One region of the Staphylococcus kloosii genome, then DNA from elsewhere that is predicted to be linked to it. Evidence: riboswitches for the same ligand, from Rfam matches in the RefSeq annotation. Region 1 holds a riboswitch; each other region holds the start of a gene.
What was found. Region 1 has a riboswitch for thiamine pyrophosphate ahead of C7J89_RS02700 (3-oxoacyl-ACP reductase). Riboswitches for the same ligand answer to the same signal wherever they lie in the genome.

Region 1 (5,853 bases):
CACCTTTAGGCACGCCCGTAGTACCACTTGTATATAATAACGATGCTAAGTCATCACCTTGCAATTCAACGCTATCAAATCGGTTATGATGTGATGGATCAACGATATCGTTATATTCTTGAGCGTTAATATCCATATATAACAGAGATTCATCTATTTTAGTAAGTGACGATAAGTGTTTTGTTTCATAAAATATTTTTGTTACGCCTGAATCTTCAACAACGGTTGCAATTTCTTCAGGATTTAAACGCCAATTAATTGGTAAGAACACGGTCCCTGATTTTATTGAGGCAAATAAGACATCTAGAATTGCCACATCATTAGGTGCAAATATACCAATAACATCGCCGCGTTCTGTGCCTTGTTCACATAAATGAGAAGCGAGATTCTCAGCACGTATATTTAACTGTTGGTATGTCCATTCAGTACCCTTAGCTGGGTCTATAATTGCAGGTTTCTCTTCTTCAAATATTGCTCTTGTCTTAATCCAATCGAAATTCATAGTTTATACCCCCTTGTATTCGGTTAACTATTGCTCCCTAACGACTTGTGTAAATTACCCCAATGTTCTTGAAACATACTAGCATCCATTAAACCAATGTCGTCAGGAACAATCGGTTTAAATGACATATTCGCTAATATATCTCTATCTATGTCTACACCTGGTGCGATTTCGATTAATTTCAAACCTGAATTTGTCAGTTGGAATACCGCGCGCTCAGTCACGTAATAAACAGTTTGACCTTTGGATAGTGCGTATTCGGCATTAAAATCTACGTTGCGAACTTCGTCTACAAATTTAGTAGCCTTACCTTCTTCGTTGATGACTAATTTGTTATGTACACAATCTAGTTGACCCCCGACAACCAATGAGCCAGAAAAAACAATGGTATCGACGGTTTGGCTTATGTCTATAAAGCCTCCGCAGCCATTTAATTTATTACCATATGAAGAGACGTTTACATTACCTTGTTGGTCTATTTCAGCAAAGCTCAAATATGCAATGTCTAGTCCACCGTTATAAATAAAATCCCATGTCATTTCGTGACGCATACGTGCGCTTAAATTGTAGTGCATACTCAAGTAGTCATTGCTACCGATATAACCATCAAAGACGCCCGTATCGATATTGAGATGTACTAAATCACGTACATCTTCTTCGACTAATAAATTAGATAATTCATTATTTATACCAAATCCAATGCTGACCATATCGCCACTTGTTAAAAATTGTGCCGCCCGTCGTAAGATGACTTTGCGTGAACTCATTTTAATGTATGGTCCAGGCATTTCTAACACTTTATAATGTCCTGATAACGCAGGGTCATAATACGTTTGAACAACTTGTTTATGGTAACGTGGATTGTCGTTTACCATAACATAGTCTACTAAGGCGCTAGGTATAAATACATCTGTTGGTTTAAAGCTACCATCTTCAACAACGGCTTTAACTTGTACAATCACTTTACCGTTATTTCTATGTGCTGCAGCAGCAACACTATATGCTTCGCTAAGATGTGCCTCATGATCCATATAAATGTTACCTTGTCGATCTGCGTAAGTTCCTCGTAACAGGGCTACATCAACTTCAGGAAATTGGTAAAGTAAGTATTCTTTACCATTTACTTCCGTTAATTGTACTAAGTCCTCACTCGTGCGATCATTTGCCTTACCACCCGTATATCTAGGGTCTACCGTTGTATGTAAGCCTATCGTCGTTATTGTACCTGGACTGGCGAAAGTTTGATTACGATAATTCGTCGTCATCACGCCTTGAGGTAAAAAGTAGGCTTCTAGTTCATTATTTTTTATTGCTGAGATTGTAGCGGGTGAGGCTACTATAATGCTTGATATTAAACGTTTTATCATATTACGTTTAATAAATGCGTCTAAATCGACGCCGTCTCCAACGTAATCACTAATATCATTAGCAATCATAATTGTTAAGTTGTCTAGTTGTTGAGTTTCATCATAATAGTCAATAAGATGCTTCAGTATTTCTACTGGTAAATTACCTACTGACAATGCTGAAAGGGCAATGGTGTCATGACTTTTTACTAAATTTTTTAATTCTTTTGCTGTAATAATTTTCATTGCATAACATCACAAGTTCTCATAGGAAGACTGCCTCCTTTCGAATATGTAAGCCCTTACATAGAATATAACACAGTGTAAAATTGATGTAAAAGTTTTAATAGTTCATAATAATAAAAACTTATAATCTAAAGAGTTTTGTTTTAACAAAATTATAAAATGATAGGTATATTGTAAATTTATAAGTATGACAGAGGCAACTTGACATTATGTAACGAAGAACATACATTTAAAGTAATAATTAAATAACCACTAGGGGTGTCATTTTTGCACTGAGATGAGGATGTCCTCAAACCCTTTGAACCTGATCTAGTTGGAACTAGCGTAGGGAAGTGTGTTCGTCAAACTGTAATTTAAGCACTGGTGCTTTATTATATATAAAGATATTTTTTGACGCGGCTTCCATATTCGGAGGTCGCGTTTTTGTTGTTTTGACACTACAAAGACACGTTGGCGTGGCAAATTTTAATTATAAATCAAACTATAGGAGTGAAATATTATGTCGAAAGTGATTTTAGTAACAGGCAGTAGTAAAGGTTTAGGAGCAACAATCGTTAAAACATTAGTGGAGCAAGGTCAGCAGGTAATTATTAATTACTGTCATAGTGAACAAGCGGCACAAGATTTAGTGGCAGAATTGGGCTCTGATAACGCGATTGCTATTCAAGCTGATGTAACTCAACGTGAAGCGGTAGATAAAATGATTGCACAAGGAACTAAACATTTTGGTCAAATTGATGTGGTAGTAAACAATGCGCTCGTAGATTTTAAATTTGATCCCACTGCGCAACAATCATTTACTGAATTAACATGGGAAGATTATCAACAACAAATAGATGGGACGTTAAAAGCTGCATTTAATGTTACTCAAAGTGTCGTGCCACAATTTAAAGAGCGTAAACAAGGTAGTATTATTAGTATTGGCACGAACCTATACCAAAACCCAGTCGTACCTTATCACCAATATACGACGGCGAAGGCTGGATTAATTGGCTTTACTCGCAACATAGCGGCTGAATTAGGTCAATATGGCATTACGGCAAATGTCGTTTCAGGAGGATTATTAAAAACAACTGACGCGAGTGCTGTTACAACGCCTGAAGTGTTTGATATTATTGCGCAAACGACGCCGTTACGCCAAGTGACAACACCAGAAGATGTTGCGCATATGGTTGCCTTTTTAGCTTCAGATAATGCACGCGGTATTACCGGTCAAAATTACACTGTCGATGGTGGCTTAACAATGAACTAAAACATAGTGAGGTAAAGGAGTATATTTTATGGATAAACGTCAACTTCATATTGGAGTGCTGTTAATTGGTTGTGGTCATCATTCTGGTGCATGGTTAATGGAAGATTCTTTAGTTGAGCGCATTGGTGATATTGCGTATTATCAGTCGTTAGCACAACTTGCTGAAAAAGGTTATTTTGATGCTGTATTCTTTGCAGATAATCAAGCATTACAAGTTTCTGATAATAGTGATATGCCATCATTTTGGTACGATCCTTTAATTAATTTAACTGCTATTTCTCAAGTAACCAAGCATGTAGGTTTAGTCGCTACAATTTCGAGTAGTTTTGCTAATCCATTTACAGTGGCAAGACAACTTTTAAGTTTAGATCATATTACGAGCAGTCGTGTAGGATGGAACTTAGTGACTTCGATGACAGATTTAGAAGCGATGAATCATAGTATGGCGAAATTGCCTAATCATTCAGAACGTTACGGGAAGGCAGATGAATTTGCGCAAGTGATGAATAAATTGATGGTGTCATGGGATGAGAAAGCATTAGTATATAATCGTGCTACAGGTGAACTGATTGATGCACAACAAATTAAACCGATTGATCATTCGGGCACGCATTATCATGTGCAAGGACCATTGACGACGCCTCAAAGTCCGCAAGGTAAACCGGTGGCAATGCAAGCAGGTGCTTCGAAACAAGGCATTGCACTTGCCGCTAAATATGCAGATGCCGTCTATTCAGTATCTTGGAATTTAGCACAAGCGCGTAATTATCGCCAAAAGTTAGATGCCCAGTTAGAGGAAATGAATAGACAAGATTACGTTAAAGTTTTTCCAGGTTTAGTAACTTATGTTGGGCGTACTTATGAAGAAGCATTAGCCAAAAAAGCATATTTAGATAAGCAGATGCCAATAGCAAAAGCATTGAAACAATTAAGCTTTTTCGTTCAACAAGATTGTTCAGCATGGCCATTAGATGAACCTGTGCCAGCGTTACCTTCTGTACATGAATTTGAAGGACCTATTGGACGTTATGAAACGATATTAGCTATTATTGAAGAAAAACAACCGACTGTACGTGAATTATTAGGATATATTAGTGCTGGTGGCGGACATTTAACGTTAATAGGAACACCTGAACAAATCGTGGATGAGATGGAACATTGGTTTAATGATGGGGTGGCCGATGGATTTAATTTAATGCCACCTACGTTACCGGAAAGTTTAGAAGATTTCGTAGAATATATTGTGCCGGAATTGCAAAAACGTAACTTATACCGTCACGACTATACGACTACGACGTTGCGTGATCATTTGTCATTACACTAGGTGATGGTCAAAGAATGAATTTACTATAGCTCATCTTAATTTGTAGATGGTGAGTCATAAATACGATGCTCAACAAGAGTCTAGGATATTATATTATCGCTAGACTCTTTTATATTGATGGTAGGTTACTAAAAGGTAAATGCGCCTATATTAAGTTTTCAAACTACATTTATAGCCAAAAAATAAAGTGCTTAGTTGTAATATGAATTTATGAAAGAAGTAAATATATATTCTGATTTAGTAAAAATAAAGCTTCTTACTATCGATATAATTTAATAATATGGTTTAGATATCTCGGTATTTTAGTAATTGTTACGTTGTTTATTTTAAAATAAATTAGCGGTTTGCAGAAAACCATAGATGTAAAATATATATATATAATTGTCGGAATATTCAGCTTATTATATCGAGATATTTATTCATATAAATAGATTAATTTCACAGCAAGAAAGGAACAACAACTATGAATATATTAAGAAAAAAGGATATCACTACAGTAATTTCGCAAAAACATACGAAATTAAAAAAGAGTATGAATACCTTTGATTTAGTTTTCTTAGGTATAGGGGCGATTATAGGAACGGGTATCTTTGTTTTAACAGGGACGGGTGCTTTAAAAGCAGGACCAGGCCTGATGTTATCATTTGTCATTGCAGCTTTAGCATGTTTATTTACAGCTTTATGTTATGCAGAATTCGCTTCTATGGTGCCGATTTCTGGTTCGGCGTATACGTATACCTACACAACGTTAGGTGAGATTTTCGCTTTTATTATTGGTTGGGATTTAGCCCTAGAATATATGTTAGGGGTTAGTACTGTTTCAGTTGGTTGGTCTGGGTACTTCAATTCGTTATTAGTAGGATTAGGTATACATATTCCTGAACAACTAACTGCACCACTCGGCGTTACTACAGCTAATAACGAAAAAGGTATATTCAATTTACCTGCTTTTATTATTGTCATGTTAGTTACGACACTTATTTCTATAGGTATTAGAGAGACGAAAAAAGTAAATAATATAATGGTATTCATAAAAGTTGCTGTAATACTCTTGTTTATTGTTGTGGCAATATTTTATGTTAAACCAGATAATTTAACTCCATTTTTACCTTATGGTTTTTCAGGTGTTTTTGCTGCTGCAGCAACAGTATTTTTTGCATTTATAGGTTTTGATGCAGTTTCG
Region 2 (5,853 bases), 570 kb from region 1:
TGCTCAAGTCAAAGCCACAGACTTAAGAGCTGCAGCTGCTTTAATTTTAGCAGGATTAGTAGCGGAAGGAACAACTCAAGTTACTGAATTAACACATTTAGACCGTGGTTATGTAGATTTACATGGTAAATTGAATTCATTGGGTGCTAACATTGAAAGAATTAACGACTAATTAAATTGTAAAATTATTGGAGGATTTAATAAAATGGAAACTATTTTCGATTATAATCAAATTAAGCAAATCATCCCACATAGACAACCATTTTTATTAATTGATAAAGTGGTTGAATATGAAGAGGGTAAACGTTGCGTTGGTATTAAACAAGTATCAGGTAACGAACCATTTTTCCAAGGCCATTTTCCTGAATATGCGGTAATGCCTGGCGTATTAATTACAGAAGCATTAGCACAAACGGGTGCTGTCGCAATGCTAAATAACGAAGAGAATAAAGGTAAACTTGCGCTTTTTGCAGGTATTGATAAATGTCGTTTTAAACGTCAAGTTGTACCAGGAGATACTTTAACTTTAGAAGTAGAAATCACTAAAATTAAAGGCCCTATTGGCAAAGGCAGTGCTAAAGCAACTGTAGATGGTCAAGTCGCATGTAGTTGTGAGTTAACATTTGCCTTACAAGATGCAAAATAATAAAAAGAGCTTAACTTTTTAATAAGTTAAGCTCTTTTTATTTAATGTTTATCTGGTTTTTCATCTTTTAGACGAGGTTTAGATTGCATTAATCTATTGAAAGAAGTTTTTAATTCGTCTCCTGATAATCCTTCATCTACAAGTTGTTCTAATAAGCTTTCGGCATATACTTGTCGTAAAGTATAAATATGACATTCAAAAACGACCGAAATTGATCCGTTTAATTTCGTGATGTGTTTAATAGTCGCATCAAATAAAGCTGGGTCATTTGATGGGCGGGTAATGACCACACGAATATCTAACAAAGTTTCATTATCCATATATGATTTCATAGTATCATAATGATAATCTGGTATGACAAGTTCTAACAGCCACCCAGTACCACTACTTTCTTTATTAATGATTACGCCATCTTCCAACTCATATTCAGTTACACCACCGTTTTCTGAAACGATTTGGAATCTAACAGCTTTAAATGTTTTCATTGCCTCACATCCATTAAAGAAATTTAACTTTTACAATAAATAAGATTATGTTGCTATTATAACGTAAATTCAAATTGATAAGCCAATTTTTATAAAATATAGCAAACAATTTTTCCTTGATTTAAACATTACTGACTTTTGACGCTATTGACGAACCCAATTATGATATAGCTAACAAGGAGGTGAACTATGATAAATAATATAGTTGTCGTCGGACGACTAACTAAAGATCCACAGTTATTTAGTAAAGACGAAACAGACTATGTCTCATTATGTCTCGCAATAGATAGACCATCTAAGCGCAATGAGCAACAGCAAAATTGTGATTTTTTATTTTGTAAGGCTTTTGGAAATAATGCTAAAAATATCCACCGTTACTTATCTAAAGGCGCACTTGTAGGTGTAACAGGCCACATGCGTTCTTCTAAATATGAAAAAGAAGGGCAAATGCATTTCGTTACTGAAATCATTATTGATACAATCAAATTTATGTCTCCAAAGGTTAAACAACAGCAAAACCCACTTATTGAACCATGCGATCAAGATGCTACTGATTTAACATTCTCCTTGAATTAATCTATATAACTTAAATGATTTATCCTCAATTTCAATCATATTAATCAACTAACCACCATTTTTATTAACCATCATATTAAACTTATCAATCCTATTATTAATTATACTTGTTGACGGCTATTGCATATATCTAATTATAGATATAGCAATAGCTTTTTGGGGTTTAAATATTGAAAATTTACTCTAATAGTTAAACAGAAAAATCAGATTTATTACATATGTATTACATGAAAAATGTCACATAATAAATTTTCAAAACTGGCATAAACGAAAAAATAATTTTAAAAGCTTTAAATTAACCATTATTTAATGTAATTGTGTTGTAAAAAAATGCCGAATTTTTTTATTTCACTGTAACCTACAGCCTTTTTATAGATGTTACATTGGTAATTGCAAATTGATGATAAAACTAATTACCTTATAGGAGGATTTTTTAAATTATGAAAAAAACATTACTAACTTCAACTATAGTAGTAGGATTAGGCGTAACAGGATTAGCAACAGGACATCATGCAAATGCAGCAGAAACAACTGGAGCTAACCATGCGCACTTAGCACAATTAGCACAAAATAACCCTTCTGAATTAAATGCAAAACCAGTTCAAGAAGGTTCATATAATATTAACTTTGATCAAGACAACACTAACTATCAATTCTCTTCAAATGGCCAAAACTGGTCTTGGAGTTATAACGGATATGGTAATCAAGCAGCTAATACTCAACAAGAACAACCACAACAAAATGAACAACCACAACAAAATGAGCAAGCACAACAACAATCACAACAACCAGAACAACAAGAACAAACTCAACAAAGTACTCAAACTCAAGAGCAACCAAAACAACAACAAGCACCACAAACTGAATCAACTCAACAACCACAACAAGAATCTACTTCAAGTTCAAATGATTCAAGTTCAAGTGACGACAGTGGTTCTTCAGTAAACGTTAACAGTCACTTAAAACAAATTGCTCAACGTGAATCAGGTGGCGACATCCATGCTACAAATGCATCAACTGGTGCATCAGGTAAATATCAATTCTTACAAACTACATGGGATTCAGTAGCACCTGAACAATATAAAGGTAAACCAGCTTCATCAGCACCAGAATCAGTACAAGATAAAGCAGCAGTTAAATTATACAATACTGAAGGTGCTTCACAATGGGTAACTGCATAATTTAGTTATAAATTATGTAATATAATATCAATTTAAATAGAGTTTGGGATATGCTATTATCCTAGACTCTATTTTTTTATATTGGCAAAAAATGACTGAATTGAAAATTCACCAGTATTAAACTTTTGCATCTCTAGTCATTTTTCCCAATCCTTTATGATTTTGCCGTGCATGTTTGCCTTGATTTAGGATAGTATGGTTCGAGCCAGTAATCTTTCACTCATACACTTCCCCAAGGCATCAGTACGATACAAAATCGTTACAAAGTTAATCTTATCTTATTTTATTTTGGTTGATATTGATATTGTGACTATATGACTAAATTGAAATTGCGCTTGTATCAAGCTGCTTTCAACTTTAGTTTTTTTGTCGGGGCGAAACGACAAAGTCTTCTTATACAAGTAGGATTATTGTTCTGCTCATGTTATCTTACTCTTTTGCAAATTGCACGGGGATTTGTTATCTTTAATAAGAAAACATTATAGTAAAACTACTAGGGGAGCCTCTGGCTGAGATGATGTAATTCAGACCCTTACGACCTGATTTGGTTAGTACCAACGTAGGAAAGTAGTCTACTTGCGCTTAATTTATTAATTATGCCTAGTTAGTACTACATTCTTACAAGGAATGTAGTTTTTTTATTAGGAGGAATTTTAACAATGACATTTTCACAAGATTTAAGAACAGCAGCACAACCTATATTAGAAAAAATATATAATGACAACTTCGTTCAACATATGCTTGCAGGTGATTTATCAGCAGAAGCAGCAAGATTTTATTTAAGAGCTGATGCATCTTATTTAAAAGAGTTTGCCAATATCTATGCATTACTAATTCCAAAAGTTTCTACAATGGAAGACGTTAAGTTTTTGGTAGAACAAATTCAATTTATTGTAGATGGTGAAGTTGAAGCGCATGAAATAATAGCAAATTATATAGGTGAAGATTACAATGACATTGTACAAGAAAAAGTGTGGCCACCAAGTGGAGACCATTATATAAAACATATGTATTATAATGCTTTTAGCAAAGAAAATGCTGCGCATACGATAGCAGCGATGGCACCTTGTCCTTATGTTTATCAATATATCGCGCGTAAAGCAGTAAAAGATGATGCTTTAAATAAAGACTGTATTTTAGCTAAATGGTTCGAATTTTATAGTACAGAAATGGAAGAACTGGTAAATGTTTTCGATAAATTATTAGATAAACTAACAGCAAATATTTCACAACAAGAATGCGATGCTATTAAAGAGAGCTATTTACAAAGTACAGTGCATGAACAAAACTTTTTCAACATGGCATATGTACAAGAATCATGGGATTTTGGAGGAAATAACAATGAATAAACCTAAAATAGCACTAACAATTGCAGGAACTGACCCATCTGGCGGAGCAGGTGTTATGGCAGATTTAAAATCTTTTCATGCCTGTGGTGTATATGGTATGGCTGCTATAACAAGTATCGTGGCGCAAAATACAAAAGGTGTGCAACACATTCATAATTTAGATCCACAATGGTTGGCAGAACAATTAGATAGTGTATATGATGATGAATTACCACATGCTTTAAAGACAGGTATGATTGCATCTAAAGAAATGATGGAACTTATTCAATCATATATAGCTCAACATCCAGAAATTCCATACGTTATTGACCCAGTTATGCTCGCAAAAAGTGGTGATTCACTTATGGATGACGAAGGCAAAAATAATTTGAAGTCTATTTTATTACCACTTGCTACTGTAGCTACGCCTAATATTCCTGAGGCTGAAGAAATTACTGGATTAACAATTAAAAATGAAGCCGATATATATAAAGCTGGACAAATATTTATAAACGAAATTGGTAGTAAAGGCGTTGTTATAAAAGGTGGTCATGCGAATGATGACACACAAAATTCAACAGATTATTTATTTATAAAAGATGAAGTATACAAATTTACTGAAGCACGATATGATACGCCACATACTCATGGCACAGGTTGTACATTTTCTGCCGTTATTACTGCTGAATTAGCAAAAGGTAAATCAATATATGAAGCGGTACAAAAAGCTAAGAAATTTATAGCACTAGCAATTCAGTATACGCCTGAAATAGGACAAGGTCGTGGCCCAGTGAACCATTTTGCCTATATGAAAAAGGAGGGATTAGATGATGAATAATTTAGCAACGATTCGTCAACAAAATCCTTTAGTCGTGTGTTACACGAATGATGTAGTGAAAAATTTTACTGCTAACGGATTATTGAGTTTAGGCGCTAGTCCAGCTATGAGTGAAGCACCTGAAGAAGCAGAAGATTTTTTTAAAGTCGCATCATCACTATTAATTAATATTGGGACGCTTAACAAATCTCAAAGTCAAGATATGTTGAAAATCGCACGAATTGCTAATAAATCAGCTGTACCAATCGTTTTTGATCCAGTAGCAGTAGGCGCTTCACAGTTTAGAAAAACATTTTGTCATCAATTTTTAGCAGAAGTAGATGTAACTGTTATTAAAGGTAATGCTTCTGAGATTTTAGCTTTAATTGATGATGATGCTACAATGAAAGGTACAGATAGTGCAGAAAATTTAGATGTTATAGATATTGCTCAACGTGCACAGAAAAAATTTAATACAACAATCGTAATTACAGGTAAAGAAGATATTATTGCGCAAGAAGACAAAATAATAAAATTATCTAATGGCTCACAGATGTTAACTAAAATAACAGGTGCAGGCTGTTTATTAGGTGGCGTTATAGCTAGCTTTTTAAATCGTAGTTTAGCGCCATCTATTGAAAGCGTAATTGAAGCTGTCTCAATTTTTAATATAGCTGCAGAACAAGCAGAGAGTAAAACTTCACCACAAGGACCTGGATCATTTTTAACACGCTTTGTAGATAAGTTATATACGATTGAACACTCTGAATATATGCAGTTAAGACAATTAGAAGAGGTGTAAATAATGTTCCAACCAGAT
Region 3 (5,853 bases), 1.1 Mb from region 1:
ATCGGTGAAGATATTTTAAGCCAAACAAATGAAACGATAGCGCAACCGATTGCGAAAGCGATGCATGAGGAAGGTTATTCATTTTTCGGTGTACTATATATAGGTGCGATTATTACAAAAGATGGTCCAAAAGTCATTGAATTTAATGCACGCTTTGGAGATCCTGAAGCGCAAGTATTATTAAGTCGAATGGATAGCGACTTAATGCAACACATTATTGAACTAGATCAAAAACAACCTATCCAATTTAAATGGAAAGAAGATGCTTTTGTTGGCGTTATGCTTGCTTCAAAAGGCTACCCAGGCACATACGAAAAAGGCAAAACTGTCGCTGGATTCACTTTAGATGGCAATTATTTTGTAAGTGGTCTGACGTTACAAAATGATAATTATGTAACAAGTGGTGGGAGAGTTATATTAGCTGTAGGACAAGGTGAAAATATTGCTAGCGCTAAACAACAAGCATATCAACGTATAGCAAATATAGAAAGCAACGCCTTATTCTATAGAAATGATATAAGTAATAAGGCAATAAGATAAAAATAAACGTCAATTTCTACCTAGTTAAGATAGAAATTGACGTTTTTGCTTTTTAAATGAATGTTTAATAAATATTATTAACTCGTACGTCATTAATGCTAGTAATAGGCATGAAATGAGCTAATATAAATGCTAAAGCTACTAACACAATCATAACGACGATTAAAATAATATCTTTATATGAAAAAGGGACATAATAGTAATACGTTCGTGGTCCATCTTTAAAACCTTTTTTCTCCATTGCTACTGATAGTTGATGTGCTTTTCTAATATTTTGACTTAGCATAGGAATTAACAAATGTTTAAAACGGTTTAATCCTTTGTGATTTTTCGAAGGTATCATTTGATAACGCATTTTTAACGTTCTTCGTAATTGAACAAATGAACTTAACATAAGTGGTACCATTCTTACAGCTGCCATAAAAGCATAGGCAAACTTGGGCTTAACTTTTAAATGTTGCATTAAGCTATAAAAAATCATGACGATTTGCGAGGAGAATACAACCAATAAACCAAAGAATGACACGGTCATTGTTCTTAATGAAAGATGTAAACCTCTTATTAAACTTTCTATTGAAATTTGTATAAAGCCTAGTTTAAATAGCATATGCGTACCATTACCATAAAAGATCATAAATAATGCTGACACTATACTAAATATCATAGTAAAGAGAATAAATATTAATGTGACTCTTAATTTAATACCATTAAAAAACAATAAAAATAGAACCATTAATAAAGCTAAATAAATCATTAAATCGAATTGGTGAATTAATATTACTAAGAAAAATAATAAAACCGATAATGCCAATTTCGTAATAATATTAACGTCATCTAAGAAGGTGTATTTTGTTTTCCATAAATCAAACATGTACTTCACCTAACATTTCTACGAGTTGTTTATTTTCTACGTGTATTCTGCGTGTAGAATAGCGTTTTATAATTTCGGGATCATGCGTAACCATAATTATAGTTTGACCTTTGCTAATACGCTGTTGAAATAATTTGATAAGATTAAACGTATTATGACTATCTAAACCAAAAGTAGGTTCATCTAATAAGATAATTTCAGCTTCTGAACTTAATGCAGTAGCAACACTTAAACGTCTTTTTTGTCCTACAGAAAGTTCAAAGGGGTGTTGATGTTTGACTTCGGTTAAATTTAGTTCTTGTAACATAGCTTCTGTTTTTTGTTGCGCTTCAGTATCGCTATAGTTTGAATATTGAACATATATTTCATTGTAAACAGAATTAGTAATAAATTGTAATTCTGGATTTTGATAAACTAAAAAGGCATGGTGTGCAACATCTTTTATCTTGCGGATAAGTTTATTGTTAAAATACATTTTCCCTTCATATTGAATAAGTTGCATTAAAGATTCTAGTAGGGAAGTTTTTCCACTACCATTAGCTCCGGTGATTGTAATCCACTCACCTTGATTTATCGTTAATTCATTGACTTTAATCAACGCTCTTTTGTCTCTTTTTATCGTGCATTGTTCTATACGAAGTTGATAGTCTGACTTTTCTAAAGTAGGCTGTGTGATAGGTTTAGGTGCATAATCCCAAGCTTTAGGGTGCCACACACCATATTCAGTTAGTAGATGTTCATAGTTAGTTAATATGGTGTGTGGTTGTTCATCTGCAATAATATTTCCATCATAATCGAATAAAATTACTCTATCTATGTGTTCCCATATATGAGCTACTTTATGTTCGACAATAAGCACTGTTTGATTAGTCCATAATGATTTAATTTTAGACCAAAGTGCTTCGGTCGCTTCAACGTCTAACATAGCAGTAGGTTCATCTAGAAATAAGGTATTGGCATTTTGTAATAACGTTTCTGCAATTGCTAATTTTTGTTTCATGCCTCCACTTAATTGATTTACATACTGATCTTTATCAACAGACAAACCAACAGATTGCAATGCTTTTAATATCTCTTCATCCATTTGATCTGTAGGAACTTGTCTGTTTTCTAAAATAAAAGCTAATTCTTCATAGACTTTTGGCATACAAAATTGGGTGTCAGGGTCTTGAAAAATAACACCACTATTTAAATCTCTATCTAGTTGATCATATTTTAGGGGCAGTTCTATCAAGTCAGGTACTATACCGCTAAGTACATTCAATAGTGTACTTTTCCCTGAACCTGATGGACCTAATAATAGGACTTTTTCTTGATCCTTTATCGTTATATCTAACCCATCAAAAATCTTTTTGTTGGCGTTTGGGTATTTTAGGCGTAAATTTTTTGCTACTAACACGTGCAACGCTCCTTATAAATTATCGTAATCTTCTTTTGATGAGGGTCTAAATAATCTAGTAACACCTGTTTGATCGAGCGCCTTAACTATATAATAAGAGAGTAGTCCGGCAACTAATATGCCGCCTAATAAACGAAAAACAATATATAGTATTAAGTTCCAGCTTGTAAGTGATGCTAGGTAACCATAAGCAAAGTCTAATGGTAATGTTGAAATTGCAGTTAATAAACCAGCTAAAATGGCAACGATAGCTTTGCGAGATTTATATCTAAAAATAGCAAATATAATTTCACATGCTAACCCTTGTACAAATGCGTAAATCATTGTAGCAATATCGAAACGACCCATAATAATAGTTTCACCAGCACCAGCTGCAAATTCAGCTAATAAAGCAATACCGGCTTTTGGAATAATAAGATAAGCTACTACTGCAGCCATAAACCAAGCACCATAAGTAATTTCTTCTATATGAAGACCAGATACTTGAAATGCTTTATAAACGAAATTCCAAATATTATAAATAATTGAAAAGACGATAGCAATAAGTATCGTAACGAGTATTTCTGATAGTTTTAAACCTTTTGACATATAACATTCCTCCATAAAAAAACGCACAACCTCACTAGAAGTTGTGCGTAATTATAGGCATAATTATACAAAAACATTAATAAATTAATAATTATAATTGTACACTTTCCTACGCTAGTCTCATCTAGATCAGGTTCAAAGGGTTTGAGGTAATCCTCATCTCAGTTACAAAACACCCCTAGTGCGTATATTAAGTTTTAATTTAACCTTAATGTATGCCTTTTAATGTCGTTTGTCAAGGTTGTAAATGAAAATTTATCTCATTACATCCTTATTCGTATAAGTCTTGAATATTTTTCATCGTTTCTTCGTGATTATCAGTACTGTTTTCGTTTTTGTCTTTTAATTCATTTTCAGCGTTTTTTGCTTGTTCAGCTAAGTCTTTGTGCATTTCTTCTTTACTCATAGGTAACCACTCCTCAATTTAGGGTTTTTACTATATAAAGTTGTTATACAGATGTGTTTACCTCCTCCACAAAATTTAAAACAAATTAATTATAATATTGTTGCAAGAAATCGTATAAATAAGGTATTCTTAAGTAATTGAAGTTTGTTTAAAATAAAGCAAACTGTGGAAAGTCTAATGTGTGTATTTTATATCATACTATAGACTTATTTATCGGTTTAATTAAAGACAAGATTCTTAAGTTCGTATATAATAACTTTGAGGTGAATGGTATGTCGTTTTTGAAAAAACACGCCGAAATATTATATAGCTATGTAATTGGTATAGTGTCTATTTTAATAAGTGTCATTATATTACTTAATTTATCATTAATTAATAAACTTAATGGCAAAGATAAGATAGATTTACATATTCATAATGTTTGGGACTTTATCAATGCATTTTTCGGTGAAATTATTAGGGTAACGAGTAATTATATAGGTAGTTTCCCAATTGTTAGTGCAATTATAATTATTCTATTTGGTGCTTTAGTTATTTACTTAGGTTTTACATTATATCGCACGACTAAATATGATTATGATATTTCAATATTCTTCTTAGTAGTAGGTATTTTATATTTCCTAATAACAATAATTTTAATGACTCAAATTTATAGCTTCTTTGCAGTACTATTTATAGTGCCATTCGCTATTCATATAGGATATATCGTTTATAAAGACGAATTGAATCCTAATCACCGCAAGTATCACTATCTATGGATAATTTTTAGTTATGGCATTGTTTATCTATTGACGCAAATCGTTCTATATAGTCGTATAGACAGCGATGAAATCTTATCAATAGATATTTTGAGTATTAATACTTTCTTTTTAATCATGTGGGTATTAGGTCAAATGTCTATATGGAATTTCTTGTTTTTAAGAAGATCACTTCCGCTTACTAAACAAGAATTAGGTGAAGAAGAACCAGAACTTTCTCGTATGAGTAAAGATTCTATGACAAACCAAACAAAAGAACATTGGAAAAACTTTCAAGATAGAACAACTGAATTTACTCGTAAAACACGTAGAAGTGTTGATTTACAAAAAATGCGCGATAAGAAAGATAAAGTTATAAACAAATGGAAAGAAATTATAGACATTCAAGAAGATGACGTACCAAATTGGATGAAGAAACCAAAATGGTTGAAAACTGCATATGTTGAATTATTATGTGGTGCAGTTTTATTATTCTTTACACTAATTGAATTTAATAACAGAAATAGTTTATTTGTGTCTGGCGAATGGGAAATTTCTCAAACACAATATGTTATCGAATGGGTAACGTTACTATTGCTCATGTTTGCAATTATTATTTACATTTTAACTACACTTACGAATTTCTTACGCGATAAATTTTATTATTTACAGTTATTTATGATCAGTATTCTGTTCTTTAAATTACTAACAGAATTTGTCAATATTATGATTCACGGATTGTTGTTATCTATATTCATTACTCCAATCTTATTCATCATGTTAATTGCGGTTATTGTAGCGTTTGTAATAAAACTAAGACATTAAAATAATTATACTAATGCAGCTTAATGGTTATGTAATTGAGGCCATTAAGCTGTATTTTTGTGTTTAAAAGTAAAAACGGGAGACAAAATAGCCATTTTAATAAGTATTACGAGACTAAACATTTATATTTGTGATGTGCTACAGTGTAATCAACATGTTAAAATAAAAAGCGCTATAAATTATAAATAAAGAAAGGTCGGCACATTATGAAAACAGCCACTTTAAATAGAGGAAAAGAAACTAAATATAACAACCAATATCCATTAATCGAAGAAGAGGATATTTATGCTCACGACCATTTAAAAGAAGGGGATTTGTTTTACTTAGTAACAAACAAAGAAGAGTATATTGCGACTTGTTATGTTGGTAGACAACATAAAGGTATAGGTTGGGTACTAAGCTATGATAAAGATGAAGACATAAATGCGAGTTTCTTCGAGCGCTTATTCCAAATTGCACATGAAGAAAGAACTTATTTTTATAATTT
Region 4 (5,853 bases), 100 kb from region 1:
CTGTGTAAATTACTTAATTCTACGATATCCATATCAATAACCGAAATTTCATGTACACCCATTCGCGTTAACATCTCTGCAATGTTACTACCAAGCGCACCTGCACCAAAGATCATGACATGCATTGTCTGCAAGCATTGTTGACCTGGTGCGCCAAAACGTTGATAACGGGTCTGACGATTATAGCGAGTTATCATAGGAAGCCAATACCTTCTACAGGGCTTGAAGCTTGTGCAGTATATTTAACTGGTATTCTGCCCGCTTCATAACTTAATCTACCGGCTTGAATACCTAATTTCATAGCTTCGGCCATTTTCACAGGATCTTGTGCGCTTGAAATAGCAGTATTTAACAAAATGCCATCGGCCCCTAGTTCCATCGCATGACATGCATCTTTAGGAGAGCCGATGCCAGCATCAACGATGACTGGTACGTCTACTTTTTCGATAATATAGCGTAGATTTAATGGGTTATTAATGCCTCTTCCGGTACCAATAGGTGATGCTAACGGCATAATCGCATGTACGCCTAACTCTACGAGACGTTTCGCCAATACGACGTCATTAGATACATAAGGACATACAGTGTACCCTTTTTCTAACAACACTTTACATGCCTCATACGTAGCTAATGGGTCAGGTAATAATGTTTCATCATCCCCAATTACTTCTACTTTAATCATGTCACATACGCCGGCGTGATTAGCTATTTCGGCAATTCTAATCGCTTCTTCTGCTGTTTTTGCTCCCGCTGTATTAGGGAAAGTAATGTAGTCTTGTAAATTTATATTCGCTAGTGGGTTAGGTAAGTTTTTGTCATACAAATTCATTCTTCTTACAGCAAAAGTTAAAACCGAAGTTTCTGCAGCATTAATTGCTTGTGTTTGTATTGTTTCATTTTCAAATTTACCAGTACCTAGCAATAATCTTGATTTTATTTCAAATTGTCCAATTTTAAACATATTAACCGCCTCCAACGAATTCTAATAACTCTAATTTGTCATTTGCTGAAACTACTTGTGATGCAAATGCGTCTTGCTTAATTAACTTGCTATTATGTTCAACAATAACGCGTTGTTCATCTATTTCGAGTTGTTGCAATAATTCTAATAATGTTAATTGTTCACCAAATTTAAATGTGTCACCATTAATCATGACTTCCATTTAACACACATCCTTTTACTGTAAAATCATTTAATATCTGCGGTTTTATATTTGTTAGCATCCATTTACTCATAAGTTCACCGACTATTGGAGATAATAAAATGCCGTTACGATAATGACCGGTAATAACAAATAATCCTTCGTCCACTTCGTCCATAATTGGAATTTCATTGGCAATATGCGGACGAACGCCTGACCATTCCTTTAATTTACGAGCATATTTTAGTTTCGGTATATGATGAGTAGCGCTATTAATTAACCAATCAACACCACGTTGTGAGACACCCACCGAATAGTCATCAAAATAACTTGTAGCACCAATAAGCACTCTATTTTTATTTTTCGGAACTAAGTAGCAACCATTTGTCATAAATATTGTCGACTGCAAACCCAAACCTTCTTGTTCCATCAATATAACCTCGCCTTTTACACCTGTTAATTGACGATCTTTTAATTGTGCTTGCACTAATTTATGACTCCATGCACCACCTGCAACGACAACTTTTGGAGCGTAATAATCACCTTTATTCGTCATTACTTTATATATTCCTTTGCCTTTTTTAATTGCCAATACTTCTGTATGTTGTATACGTTCAATGTTATTCACTTTTAACGATTGATACAAAGCCTTTGTATACTTATTCGCATTTATTTGGTGATCATTAGGAATATACAATGCCATGATCTCTTCAATATTAAGATTATTACCTGTTAAGCGATGCGCTTCTTGTTGTTCTAACAATCTTACATCAGGATTAACACGTGATAAAAAGTTATGTTGCGCTATCACTTTGTTATTGTCTTGAGCTTTATAGGCTAATTTAATCAATCCTGTTTCTTTATATTCAATATCACATCCAACTTCCGAGAGCAGCTGGTCGCTCAACTGTTTGAAATATTGCTGTGATTCCAAAGCCAAGCGATACGTCGGACTATCTTTAGAAAACTCATTTTGCGCGCCTAACATACCACCTGCCTTATAAGAAGCATGCATGCCGTCAATGTCTCTATCAATAATGCCTATATTCAACTTATGATGTTTTAAATTACGCGCGACAGACATGCCCATCACACCGGAACCGATAATGAGTACATCAAACATAATTTGACCACTCCTCTATAAATTTTCGTAAAGTTTGGTTATCACTGTTATAAAATAATGAAATACCAGCGATGCCAGCAAAACCTCGTGGCAATTGCGCTATAGTACGAAGATTTATGCCACCAAGCGCAATAACTTTAATTTCTTTGTTTAGTACTTGCGTAATTTCGCGTTGCGACCTAGGTTCTTGATGTGGTTTGGACGATGTAGGAAAAACATGACCAAACAATACATAATCACATTGCTGTTGTTCTGCATAAATGACACTTTCTTCACTGTGTGTAGACATGCTTACTATTGCTTGAGGATGTTGAGTTTTAAAATTTTTTAGTGCACTATGATATTCACTGAAATGGATAGACGTCATAGCGCAAGCAATAAATACATCTACATTACTATGCACAGTTAATTTATCTTTACTAATACCATGTTCAATAGCTGCTGTTATCCAATCTATCAGTTGAGACGTCGTCATAGGGGTACGTATAATTAAGTGATCGTAATATTCTAAAATGGATTTGTAATGTTCAATATCTAGCTGATTTAATATTTTGTATGGCGTGATAGCTACAAACATTGGTATTCACCTCTATATAAAATAAAAAAAACGTTATTTTTCTGGATAGAAAAATAACGTTTATAGTCAAATATAAAAATCGTCTAAGTAACGCCACTTTCCTACGCCAGTATGAACTGGATCAGGTTCGGGGAATTTCGAAATGACGATTTCGATCTCAGCCTTTTAAAAAGGCACTTCCAGTGGTTTATATAAAATTGTTAATTTTTGTGTTGTGAAAATCAATGAATCAATAACGTTAATGTAACTCAAGTTTTTAGAAATTGCAAACTACTTTGTAAATTAATGATGTGCATTTTCTTTAGTTAACTCAAGTAACTTTTTAGTTAGAGGTTGCGTTTGATTATAGACTGCTTTATATACATCAAAATAACTTTGGTAAGCAACATGACGTTCTTTATCGGGCTCAAATATTTTATCTTTATGGATGAAATGTTCAACACATGAGGCGATGTCATCATACCATTTCAAACCTGTAGCAGCGATCATTGCTGCACCCATAGATGGCCCTTCTTCATGTTTTAATTTATATACTTTCGCATTAAATACATCAGCTTGCAATTGTAACCAGAAATCACTTTTCGCACCACCACCAATAGCTACAACTTCTGTTATGTGCTTACCTTGCGTACGCAAATAAGCTATAGACTCGTATAACGAATAAGTAATGCCTTCGACGACTGCACGAGCCATGTCACCAAATGAATGCATGCCACTTAATCCAATAAAACTACCACGAATATTGGCATCTCCATGCGGCGTGCGTTCACCGGTTAAGTATGGTGCAAATATAAGTCCTTGAGCACCAACTTTAGATTGTTCGGCACATGACATAATTTCAGCAAAAGAATAATGTTGACCACAATGACGTTTAAACCAATTCAAACTATAACCAGCCGAGAGCGTCACACCCATAGCATACGATAAATTATTTACAGCATGTTTAAACATATGAATATTGTTACCATATACGGCATCTTGCTTTGCTTCACAAGATAAAATTACGCCTGATGTACCAATGCTACATAACGATTGATTAGGTTCAATGACACCTGCACCAATAGCCCCACAAGCATTATCACCACCGCCGGCAAACACTGCAACTTTATTCGTAATGCCTAGCTCTTCGGCAATAGACTGTTTCAAATAGCCTACTTGTGTATCCGAGGTAACGAGTGGTGGATAAATATTCGCAATATCAAATCGTCTGCCTACATCTTCTGACCATTTGTTCGTCACTGGATCTAATAATAATGTACTCGACGCATCGGACAATTCCATATTGATTGTATCTGTTAATTTGAAGCGCACATAGTCTTTAGGTAACAAAAATACTTTTGTCTTAGACCAATGCTCTGGTTCGTGTTGTTTTAACCACATTAATTTAGTTAATGTAAAGCCTTCTAACACAGGATTGCCCAACACAATATCACCTAGTTGTGATTTAATCTCTTCACATTGGGCAGTCGACCGTGTATCGTTCCACAATATGGCAGGTCTAATGACTTTGTACGCCTCGTCCAACACAATTAAACCATGCATTTGACCAGAAAATGATATGCCATTTATTTCAAATTTAGAATGCGTTTGCTTCAAATCATTTATAACTTCTCGCATCGTCTCAATAGTTACCGAAAACCATTCGTCGGGTTGTTGTTCACTATAACCAGGATAAGCATGTTGAATCGTTAATGGCGAACTCGCAGAAGCAATTATATGACCTTTGTCATTAACTGCTAAGGTCTTGATTGAGCTCGTCCCAATATCAATGCCTAGTACTAATTTTTCCACATTAATTTTTTCCTTTCCTAACTCAACACCTTAAATCAATTAATACATTATTCACTTACATTTGACAAGTCCCTTTCTTTTACTTAATAACTACATTGTTTTACTACTTTACAACTTAAAAATTTTAGACACTGGATAAGACTACTGGACGTCTAAAAAGTTGATTTAACAATGTTCAAGACACCTTATTCGATACATTAAATGTAACCTTTCTATTTTCAAAATGACATTGTCATTTACCAAAAGTTAACTAATAATATTAAATGTGAAAACAAATTTAATTCATTATCAAAACGCTTTGCTTATCAAATTAATTTGAGGGGTGTATACTTTATTATAGTTTGTCAAAGGAGTGGTATAACATGAGTACATTTTCTAACGAAGAAAAAGTACAGATTTTATCAGATATTGTGGAAATGAACACAGTTAATGATAATGAACTTGAGGTTTGTAAATATCTTCAAAACCTTTTCCAACAACACGGCATTGAGTCTACAATCGATCAAGTAGATGAACGTCGTGCAAATTTAATCGCTGAAATTGGTGACCAAGGACCAGTCATCGGTATTTCAGGTCACATGGATGTTGTATCTGAAGGCGACCGTTCTCAATGGTCATATGAACCATTTAAATTAACTGAAGACAATGGTTTTTTATATGGTAGAGGTGCCGCAGATATGAAATCTGGCCTAGCTGCGCTAGCAATTTCACTTATCGATATTCACAATAGTAATGCATTAACTAATGGTAAAATTAGATTTTTAGCCACTACCGGTGAAGAAATGGAACAATTAGGTTCTCAAAGCTTATACGAAAAAGGTTATATGGATGACGTGGAAGCACTTGTCATTGCTGAACCTTGTCAAGATATGCTCGTATATGCACATAAAGGGTCAATGGACTATCGCATTAAATCTAATGGCGTATCAGCACATAGCTCTATGCCAATTATAGGTAAAAATGCAATCACACCATTACTTAAATTTATTCAAGATATTGATGATGCAGCACAACAAATTTCTAGAGACGTTAAAGGCGAAGCATTTGATTTCTCTAACTTAATTTCAAACTTTAATAAAACATTACCAAGCAACGTTACTAAAGACGATGTTGAAGATGTTTTAAGTGGTTTAGTAATAAGCAATACGTTAATTAACGGTGGCGTACAAGTCAACTCAGTCCCTGAAACAGCTACTGCAGACTTTAATATTCGTACTATT

Region 2: it holds a riboswitch for thiamine pyrophosphate, as region 1 does, so the genes downstream of both, tenA (thiaminase II) here and C7J89_RS02700 (3-oxoacyl-ACP reductase) in region 1, are expected to answer to the same signal.
Region 3: it holds a riboswitch for thiamine pyrophosphate, as region 1 does, so the genes downstream of both, C7J89_RS10340 (ECF transporter S component) here and C7J89_RS02700 (3-oxoacyl-ACP reductase) in region 1, are expected to answer to the same signal.
Region 4: it holds a riboswitch for thiamine pyrophosphate, as region 1 does, so the genes downstream of both, C7J89_RS03105 (thiamine phosphate synthase) here and C7J89_RS02700 (3-oxoacyl-ACP reductase) in region 1, are expected to answer to the same signal.

Annotation. Positions count from the first base shown of each region.
Region 1 covers NZ_CP027846.1:557,284-563,136, forward strand. The annotation lists gene fadD (long-chain-fatty-acid--CoA ligase FadD) at 1-502, opposite strand, end outside; gene fadX (fatty acid degradation protein FadX) at 526-2,094, opposite strand; TPP riboswitch at 2,339-2,442, shown strand; gene C7J89_RS02700 (3-oxoacyl-ACP reductase) at 2,594-3,346, shown strand; gene C7J89_RS02705 (LLM class flavin-dependent oxidoreductase) at 3,375-4,670, shown strand; gene C7J89_RS02710 (branched-chain amino acid transporter BcaP) at 5,134-5,853, shown strand, end outside.
Region 2 covers NZ_CP027846.1:1,124,207-1,130,059, forward strand. The annotation lists gene murA (UDP-N-acetylglucosamine 1-carboxyvinyltransferase) at 1-172, shown strand, start outside; gene fabZ (3-hydroxyacyl-ACP dehydratase FabZ) at 206-646, shown strand; gene C7J89_RS05485 (YwpF-like family protein) at 688-1,131, opposite strand; gene C7J89_RS05490 (single-stranded DNA-binding protein) at 1,321-1,707, shown strand; gene C7J89_RS05495 (transglycosylase family protein) at 2,148-2,888, shown strand; TPP riboswitch at 3,374-3,471, shown strand; gene tenA (thiaminase II) at 3,548-4,237, shown strand; gene thiD (bifunctional hydroxymethylpyrimidine kinase/phosphomethylpyrimidine kinase) at 4,230-5,054, shown strand; gene thiM (hydroxyethylthiazole kinase) at 5,047-5,835, shown strand; gene thiE (thiamine phosphate synthase) at 5,839-5,853, shown strand, end outside.
Region 3 covers NZ_CP027846.1:2,087,940-2,093,792, reverse strand. The annotation lists gene purD (phosphoribosylamine--glycine ligase) at 1-540, shown strand, start outside; gene C7J89_RS10350 (energy-coupling factor transporter transmembrane component T family protein) at 605-1,411, opposite strand; gene C7J89_RS10345 (ABC transporter ATP-binding protein) at 1,404-2,810, opposite strand; gene C7J89_RS10340 (ECF transporter S component) at 2,823-3,398, opposite strand; TPP riboswitch at 3,488-3,588, opposite strand; gene graF (glycopeptide resistance-associated protein GraF) at 3,670-3,804, opposite strand; gene auxA (lipoteichoic acid stability factor AuxA) at 4,077-5,366, shown strand; gene C7J89_RS10330 (class I SAM-dependent rRNA methyltransferase) at 5,573-5,853, shown strand, end outside.
Region 4 covers NZ_CP027846.1:658,048-663,900, reverse strand. The annotation lists gene C7J89_RS03125 (ThiF family adenylyltransferase) at 1-194, opposite strand, end outside; gene C7J89_RS03120 (thiazole synthase) at 194-961, opposite strand; gene thiS (sulfur carrier protein ThiS) at 963-1,163, opposite strand; gene C7J89_RS03110 (NAD(P)/FAD-dependent oxidoreductase) at 1,147-2,265, opposite strand; gene C7J89_RS03105 (thiamine phosphate synthase) at 2,258-2,842, opposite strand; TPP riboswitch at 2,924-3,033, opposite strand; gene xylB (xylulokinase) at 3,125-4,633, opposite strand; gene C7J89_RS03095 (ArgE/DapE family deacylase) at 4,996-5,853, shown strand, end outside.